2 regions of the Paenibacillus sp. SAF-068 genome follow, and region 1 is predicted to be linked to the other one. Evidence: a T-box and tRNA genes for the amino acid it is inferred to sense, from the RefSeq annotation. Region 1 holds a T-box; the other holds one or more tRNA genes.
What was found. A T-box is a leader RNA that pairs with one kind of tRNA and senses whether it is charged. The one in region 1 lies ahead of ACTHPG_RS22615 (valine--tRNA ligase), so its partner is inferred to be a tRNA-Val.
Positions count from the first base shown of each region.

Region 1 (4,311 bases):
TCTTCGGAGATGTATGGCATAAACGGATGAATCAGGCGCATCGTCTGATCCAGCACATAAGCCAGCACGGATTGTGTTTTCTTCTTGGCAACCGGATCTTCCCCATAGAAGGACAGCTTGGCAAACTCAATGTACCAGTCACACAGGTCATCCCAGATAAAGTTATACAGTACACGACCCGTTTCCCCAAATTCATACGCTTCGATTAGACGCGTAATATCGCGGGAAGTTTCGTTCAGACGGTGCAAAATCCAATAATCCGCTGTACCAAGCTCTCCGCTAATGTCCCGTTCTTCATAAGTGAATCCTTCCAAATTCATCAATGCAAAGCGCGAAGCATTCCAGATCTTGTTGGCAAAGTTACGTGCCTGCTCCACCCGTTCCCAACGGAAACGCAAATCCTGACCTGGCGTGCTGCTGGTCGAAATCATGTAACGCATCGCATCTGCGCCGTACTTCTCAATCACATCCAGCGGATCTACACCGTTGCCCAGTGATTTGGACATTTTGCGTCCATCCGCATCACGAACAAGACCATGCATCAGTACATCTTTGAACGGAATCTCATCCGTAAATTCCAATGCAGTGAAAATCATACGTGCAACCCAGAAATATATGATGTCATACCCTGTCACAAGAACACTTGTCGGATAATAACGTTGCAGATCTTCCGTATCTTCCGGCCAGCCTAGTGTCGAGAACGGCCATAAGCCGGAGCTAAACCAGGTATCGAGTACGTCTTCGTCCTGTCTCAACTTGCGACCAGCATTCTCTGGCAGCAATGTCGGATCTTCAGCAGATACGATAATTTCACCCGTTTCCTCATCATACCAGGCAGGAATTCGGTGTCCCCACCACAGTTGACGGGAAATACACCAGTCACGAACGTTCTCAATCCAGTTCAGATACGTTTTCTCAAAACGGTCTGGAACAAAATTAACCCCTTCACCGCTCTGTTGTTTCTTGATCGCTCGCTCTGCAAGTGGCTTCATCTCAACAAACCACTGGGTAGACAGATACGGTTCAACAACAGCCCCGGTACGTTCACTGTGTCCAACCTGATGCGTGTGATCCTCGATGTTGATCAACACACCCTGCTCTTTCAAGTCAGCAACAATCTGCTTGCGGCAGTCACTGCGATCCAGTCCCTGATACTTGCCGGCCTCTGCATTCATTGTGCCGCTCTCATCCATGACCGTAATTTGAGGCAGATCATGACGAAGACCTACTTCAAAGTCATTCGGATCATGCGCAGGCGTGATTTTAACTGCACCACTTCCGAACTCTTTATCCACGTAATCATCAGCGATAATTGGAATTTCGCGTCCGATGATAGGCAGTACAAGGACTTTGCCAATCATATCTGCATAGCGCTCATCCTTCGGATGAACAGCAACTGCTGTATCCCCCAGCATCGTTTCAGGACGCGTTGTTGCCACTGTAACGTAGCCACTTCCGTCTTTGAGCGGGTAACGCAGATGGTACAGGTGACCCTGAACCTCTTTATATTCAACCTCAATGTCGGACAGAGCTGTCCGGTTCACCGGGTCCCAGTTAATGATGCGTTTGCCTCGATAAATAAGGCCTTTTTCATACAGCTGAACAAATACTTTGCGAACCGCTTGGGACAGACCTTCATCCAGCGTAAAACGTTCACGTGAGTAGTCAAGTGACAACCCCATTTTGCCCCATTGTTGACGAATGGTCGTAGCATATTGATCTTTCCAGTCCCATACCTTTTCCAGAAACTTCTCGCGTCCCAGATCATAACGAGTCAGACCTTCTTCACGCAGTTTCTGCTCCACTTTGGTTTGGGTAGCAATTCCCGCATGGTCGGAACCTGGGAGCCACAGTGCGTCGTAACCCTGCATCCGTTTGGTACGGATCAGAATATCCTGCAGTGTAAAATCGAGCGCATGTCCGATGTGCAGCATCCCCGTTACATTCGGGGGTGGAATTACAATCGTATACGGCTCGGCATCTTTACGTTGACCGGCTTTGAAATATCCACGCTCCATCCAGGTGGAGTACCATTTGTCCTCTGCCGCCTTAGGATCGTAAGTGGTCGGCATTTCTGTTGCAGCTGATTTTTTTTCCTCAGACATGTGTCATTCCTCCGTTACTTCATCATCTTCGCCAAAAAAAACAAAAAAAACCTTTCATCCATCAAAGGACGAAAGGTTAGCTTTCGCGGTACCACCTTTGTTTCACGCCTACAGCAAGATAGACTTCACCCTCTGTTCATGACGTGACACTTCAAGCAGATAACGGCTGCTACCGGCCCATCCTACCTCAGAAATAAATGACGATAGATCTCATTCATCCCCTGTATTCAAACAGGCAACTCCCGGGCGACTTCGATCAGTTGGTTCCTGCGGAATCTCACAGCGTTGCGATTCCACTCTCTGAAAGGTCATACTGTCTACTACTCCCGTTCCACGTTGTTCTTCAAAAAACCTACACACATCATACCTTGCTCGTGCACGATAGTCAACCTGGCAACAGCGGATAAAGAGCGCTGGAATGCAGGTTTAGGGCGAATCAAGCAAAAACCCGCAATCCCCAAGGGGGTCACGGGTCTTAACGAAGGCTTTAACTACGAATTAAGGAATGTATAATATCTGGCCTTCTTCCACAACTTGTTCAGACAATCGGTTATACAACTGAAGTTCCCTCGTGCTTAATTGGTATCGATCTGCAATGGCATCCAGTGTATCTTCTCGCTGGACGATGCACAGTTTCACTTTGCGGAATGGGGTCTGGTCGACAATCGTTCCCAGGAACAGATTCTTCCATTCTACATCATCAGGAGGATACGTTTCTTCCTGCACCACACCCGCAGGAACCTCATCGCCTCGCTCCACTTCAGCATCGCGTGCCGCTCTGCCGGAGGATAACAAGGAAGAGATACCTACGCCCTCCTCTTGCCGTGGTGCGGATTCCTTTTTGCTTCCAAAAGCAACCTTCAGCTCCGGCTTGTCTTCCGTCTCAGCCACAGGTTCAGGAACAAATGCTTCGTTCTGCACGAACTCGTCTGCCCCAGTCACTTCAAAAGACGGTCGGTCTTCCTCAGCGTTGCCTGGTTCGGACGAAGCAAATACACCTTGCCAGTTCTCCGCCTGTGATTCGACCGGAACATCAGCAGCTTCCTGATTCTCCTGCTGAGGTACAGATCTCGCTGATTCGAAGTGCCATACATCCGGTGCGTCCGGTACATCCGGTGCTGCCAACTCATTAGATGATTGAGCACTAGACTCCTGGACTGCTTGTTCTGAATTTCTCGGGTTGGCAGGCAATGCATCCACGGAAGGCTCGGACCACGCCGAAGACTCTTCTTCCAGAGGCAACAACGGTTCCGACTCAGGATAAGAGGCTAACCGATCAGCGGTCTCAGCCATAAACGACGAGATCGGAGAAGGTTCGCTGTATTGCTCTTGAGATGCCAATTCATCTGCATTCGCTGTCAGAGAAGCGGAATCTCCGTTTGCTTCAGGTTGTCTGTTTTCGTTAGCGTACTCCGCAATTTGCTCCTCAGATTGAAGTGACTCAGCCGATGATGCATTTGAATTTCCCTGCTGCCACTCTTCACTGTTCCTTAATGTTTCTTCTTCTGTGGACAGATCAGCATATTCCGGTGCACCATATGCAAGTTCTGCTGCATTCGCAAGTTGCTCTTCCTCACTTCGCTGGAGCAGGTACTCTTGTGCAAATGTGTTAGGATCGCTATCTGTCTGTTCTGCTTCATCGGAACGGTTGGTATGCTGGGCATCAGGTGAGTGGACAACTGTAAACTCATCTGCTGACCACACTTGCGGCTCTTCAACAGGAAAGCCCTCGATGCCTCGCAGCGACAACACGCCAGTAATGTTCAGACTGCGATTGGATAAGAGATCCACGTCGAAATTCTCGATTTCGATGGAAATATCCTCAATTGATCTGACCCGGTTCAGCGGCACTGTGATCTCCACGGGAATGAAATGTTTGAGTTCCTCTGAAGCCTCATTTTCTCCTCTGTACGCACCTGTAAGTAAAAGATGCCCTCTTAACGTGGCATGATCATCCTGCCCTATGACTTGAATGCGCGGGTATAGTTCAATCTCCTCCAATTCCTCAATCGCAGGGACTCCCTCAGACAAATGAACGCGCTCATAAATATCGAACCGCAAACCATAAGGTTGATTCAACAAAGGTGGCGTCCTCCTTTCGGCATATGTTCACCATGATCCTTCTCATGGGACTGATCCATGGTCCAAATCCTTCGTTACCCCATCTATATGCCTTGAATGAGATGAGCATGCCACCTTTTGAAAA
Region 1 covers NZ_JBQCJX010000004.1:306,725-311,035, reverse strand. Annotated here, with positions in the region: gene ACTHPG_RS22615 (valine--tRNA ligase) at 1-2,105, opposite strand, end outside; T-box leader at 2,167-2,448, opposite strand; gene ACTHPG_RS22610 (LysM peptidoglycan-binding domain-containing protein) at 2,604-4,187, opposite strand.

Region 2 (4,311 bases), on a different contig from region 1:
ACGAAGCAGTCCTCACATTCATGAGTCATTGCTGGAGCTTGAACGCACCGGGCACATCGCGTGGGAGAATCGGTCTACGCTTGAAGGTATACAGATTTTGAAGGCATGGGAACAGGTACAGCAGCCGATGCGAAAAAGCCAGCCCTCCGGGGATTCGGCAAAATATTTTACGGACTATTAGTCCCCATAAGAAAACGCCAACCCGGATAACCGGATCGGCGCTTACTGTGGCACACGTACGCGTATGCATCTATTTTAGAAATGGGGAAGTTGATCCAGATTGTTGGTCGGGTCACCGTCGGCATCGCCGCGAATGTACATTTCGCCATCCTTGCCTTTAAATACATTCACACCTGCAATAGCGCCAGCCTTTACTTCTGCAAGTGCCTGCTGATAGTCCAGTACACGTCCTGCTGAAGTCTGAAAGGCTGTCAGGTCACCGTCGCCATTTTTCTGTACGGCTGTGAAACTCTCGCGTGTTGTTTGATCCATGATGTCACACTCTCCTTATATGACGAGATAGGAATCTGCTTACCTGATTAGCCTATCCGAATTCATCGAAAGTATGCACCATGTGCGGATAAAGACCTGCCAACGCTGAGGTTTTACAAGCTCTTTCTCATACGAACATGCAGAATATCTGCATCATAAAAAGGTTCTTCCGAAATCACTTCATAGCCCAGTTTTTCATAGAATTTCTGTGCCTGACATTGAGCATCCAGTATAGAATAGGATAAGCCGAGTTCACGTGCCCGCTCCTCCATCGCGAGCAGAAGCACACGTCCATAACCATATGAACGATGAGACTCAAGCACCGCGATCCGCTGCATTTTGGCCGTATCCTTGCTGTAGTAGATCAGACGTCCTGTGGCTACAGCTCGTCCATCCGTACTTAACAATACATGATGCACATCCGGACTGATGACATCAAATTGATCAATCTCAATCTCGGCAGGTACCTGTTGCTCGATCACAAAGACGTGATGGCGAATTTCCAGGGCTTGCTCCAGTTGTTCTTCTGTCGATACATAACTAATCTCAGCTGCCAATTCCATTCCTTCTTTCTGCTCTTGCGCGACATATCAGACTGAATTATACAAAAAAATGTTTTTCCTGTATAGTGAAGTCTGGAACATACTGGGAGAGGAGGCGGAGAGTGATGGGGATGGCAGGCATCATGGTCATTACATTGTTAATGTCGGCGGGAATGATTGCTCTGTTGTATTACGTGACCAAGAAAGCATACTCACGCAAGTGGGATGAAGATGAGTAATTCACAGGTTAACCATCACGGCAAGACTTCACTGCTTCCTCGCGGAGAGTATACATCTTGAATGACAGATTTGGAGTATACGTCCAGCCAGACTGGCAGAGATTCAACATTCTCATTGGGTTGTTTTAACTGTTGGAATTGAACCGTATGATCGTCCCGCTCCAGGCCGCAACCAGTAACGGTGGTAATGAGAATCAGCAGCCCAGCGTAGAGAAAGAAGCATTTCGTAAATGTATGTTTAATGGATGTTAACCGCTTTGTTAAGTTTCTCATAGGGAATTCACCTCGTTTTCTGAAATGGTAATCTTTCCTTTATTGTGCACCAATTCGGGTGAATTATAACCAAATAAATCATTGACAATGAACACGGTTACTTGATATGATACTGTTACTTGAATGGGAAATAAATTATATATCATGATCTGTTAGCTCAGCTGGGAGAGCACTATCTTGACAGGGTAGGGGTCAGTGGTTCGAGCCCACTACAGATCATACACGAGAAGTCTTACGATGTAAGGCTTCTTTTTTATTTACATTAAAAGTGCGATTGGAGCAAGCCTCATTTCTCTTCATCTTTATTTAAACAAAACTTAAATAAAACATAAATTCAACGTAAGGTTTCTCTTTTATACTTGGTTCTGAGGTTAGCATAGAACAGGAGAAGGAGAGAACTTATGAATTATTCAAGTCCATTTACATCAAAGTTAGCTAGAGTAGGGATCGCGGGTACACTGGCTTTAATACTGGCAACCAGCCCACTTGCGAACATGGGCGTTGCCGCCGCGGAAGCTGTGTCATCACCTGTATCTACGAAGATACATAACACACAGAAAGACTCCCTGGAGCAGTCCCCGATTCAATACCAGATCGAGGCTCGGCTGAATGAGAAAGACATGACGATTCAGGGGAGCGAGAAGGTAACGTATCGCAACACAAGCAAGGATACTCTCCAGCAGCTGGTCCTGCATACATATGCTGATGCGAATCTCTCCAAGTCTACACAGGCGAGCATGTTCCAACAGGACAATGAACAGATTAGTGAAGAGCATCCGGAGAAGACAGCGGAAGACTTTCTGGGTGGCATTGATATTCAGGCTGTAACAGCAGATAGCCAATCGCTGGATTTCCACAAGGATAACCAAGCGTTGACCGTGCAGTTGAAAGAGTCCGTTCAACCAGGCGAATCGGTAACACTTCAATTGAAATTCCATCTGAAGATACCTTATGGCTCACAGCGAGTTTCCTATTACAAGGATATAATCAATGGTGCACACTGGTTCCCGGTTATGTCTGTATACGATGAGGTCAAGCATCAGTGGAATAAGGCACCGTATAGTCGAACATTCGAGAGCGATTATTACACCTCATCGGACTTTGAGGTTCAATTAAACGTGCCTGAGGAGTTTCAGGTAGCCATGCCTGGCTCTATCACCACTCAAAACAGTACAGAACATGGACGTAAAATTGTTTCCGCCGCAGCCGAGAATACGAGAGAGTTTGTTTTCTTTGCCAGTCCTAATCTTCAAGTGGAGCGCGCTACCCGTAACGGTCTGACGGTAGAATACTATTATTACAACGATGATCCATCCAAGAAAGAGATCGTTGATCGGTACATTAACCAGGCATTCAAAGTGATTAATTTCTATAATGAGAAATATGGCAAGTATCCCTATTCAGAGTTCCGAATTGTCGAGACGTATGTACAAGGCGTTGCCGTGGAGTATGCGAGGCTCATTCAGATGGGACAGATTCACGATGGTGCGGTTCCAGAAGAAGATACAACCTTTGTTCATGAAATAGCGCATCAGTGGTTCCATGCATTGATCGGTAATAACTCGGAGACAGAATCCTTCCTGGATGAAGGCTTTGCCGATTTCTCCATGGTGTACTTTGCAGAGAAACAGGGCGATAAGCTAAATGGTTTCAGATCCATACAGTTTGATAATGCGCCTGTAGACATGACCATTGCGGCAACAAACGATGAAGCCGGGGAGTTAGCCGGTCTGGTATATTATCAGAAGGGGCGGCAAGCGATCTATCAGCTGTACCGTTCTGTCGGTGAAGAGAAATTTGACGAGTTGATGAAGACATATTTCAAACGCTACGTATATCAAAATGCAACAATAGAGGGGCTGCTTCATACCATTGAAGATGTGCTTGGTAAGGAAGTACGTACCGAGATGGAAATGGCCCTATATCAGCCTAATTTTGTCTTAAAGCCGGAATACCAATTATCCAAAGAAGAGACTGCGGCATATGTGCATGATATCTTACAAGTGCAATATCAGGCTGTCATGAGTATGATGACTAATCTGCCTTATGAAGTGATGACTAGATTGATGGACAAAGTTCTTCAAGGCGAGGAATTAACCATTGTGCTCAGCGATCAGGTGAGTAAACTTGCAGCTAAACAGCAGGAAGAGATGGTTGATCAGTTGACCGGATTTCTTGATATGAGCGGTATACGATACGAGGTTGTACGGGATCGCAAGGAACTGAAGCAAAAGATGAAAAAAGAGATCGGTAACAGCAACCTTATTGTCATTGGCAATACCAAGTCAAACGGAATGGTGCAGGCTTTAAAATCCAACATTATCGATCGGGCGAAACAGACCGGTTTTCCTTGGAAAAATATCATGAATCAGCCTCTCGCCGCTGGTGCATATGTTATCCAACATCCCTACAACCAGAATCGATTAATGCTTCATTATTTCTGGAATGAAGATCATCTGAGTAATGCATCATTTGAAGCTTTTAAGCTGAAAATACAGGAGTCTATCGGATTCACGAACGACTTTTACCAATATTATGTACTGGATAACCAAGGCAAGGAGAAATCTGATAAAAAAGTAGCGAATCCCTTATCTCCACTTTTTGCACAGGAATAAGTAGTTGGTTTTGCAGTTTCTTCATCTTCATTCAAGCAGGTTAGCCAATTCTTATGGGTTAGCCTGTTTAGTCTTGTTAACATAAGCAAACCGTTGGTTGAATGAAAATCAGACTTAGAATAATAGGCTGCAATATGGGCATAATGCTTT
Region 2 covers NZ_JBQCJX010000002.1:645,171-649,481, forward strand. Annotated here, with positions in the region: gene ACTHPG_RS16875 (hypothetical protein) at 1-181, shown strand, start outside; gene ACTHPG_RS16880 (DUF3892 domain-containing protein) at 256-492, opposite strand; gene ACTHPG_RS16885 (GNAT family N-acetyltransferase) at 606-1,049, opposite strand; gene ACTHPG_RS16890 (hypothetical protein) at 1,289-1,546, opposite strand; tRNA gene ACTHPG_RS16895 (tRNA-Val) at 1,693-1,765, shown strand; gene ACTHPG_RS16900 (M1 family metallopeptidase) at 1,948-4,161, shown strand.
Region 2: it encodes a tRNA-Val, which carries the amino acid that the T-box ahead of ACTHPG_RS22615 (valine--tRNA ligase) is inferred to sense. The anticodon was not compared.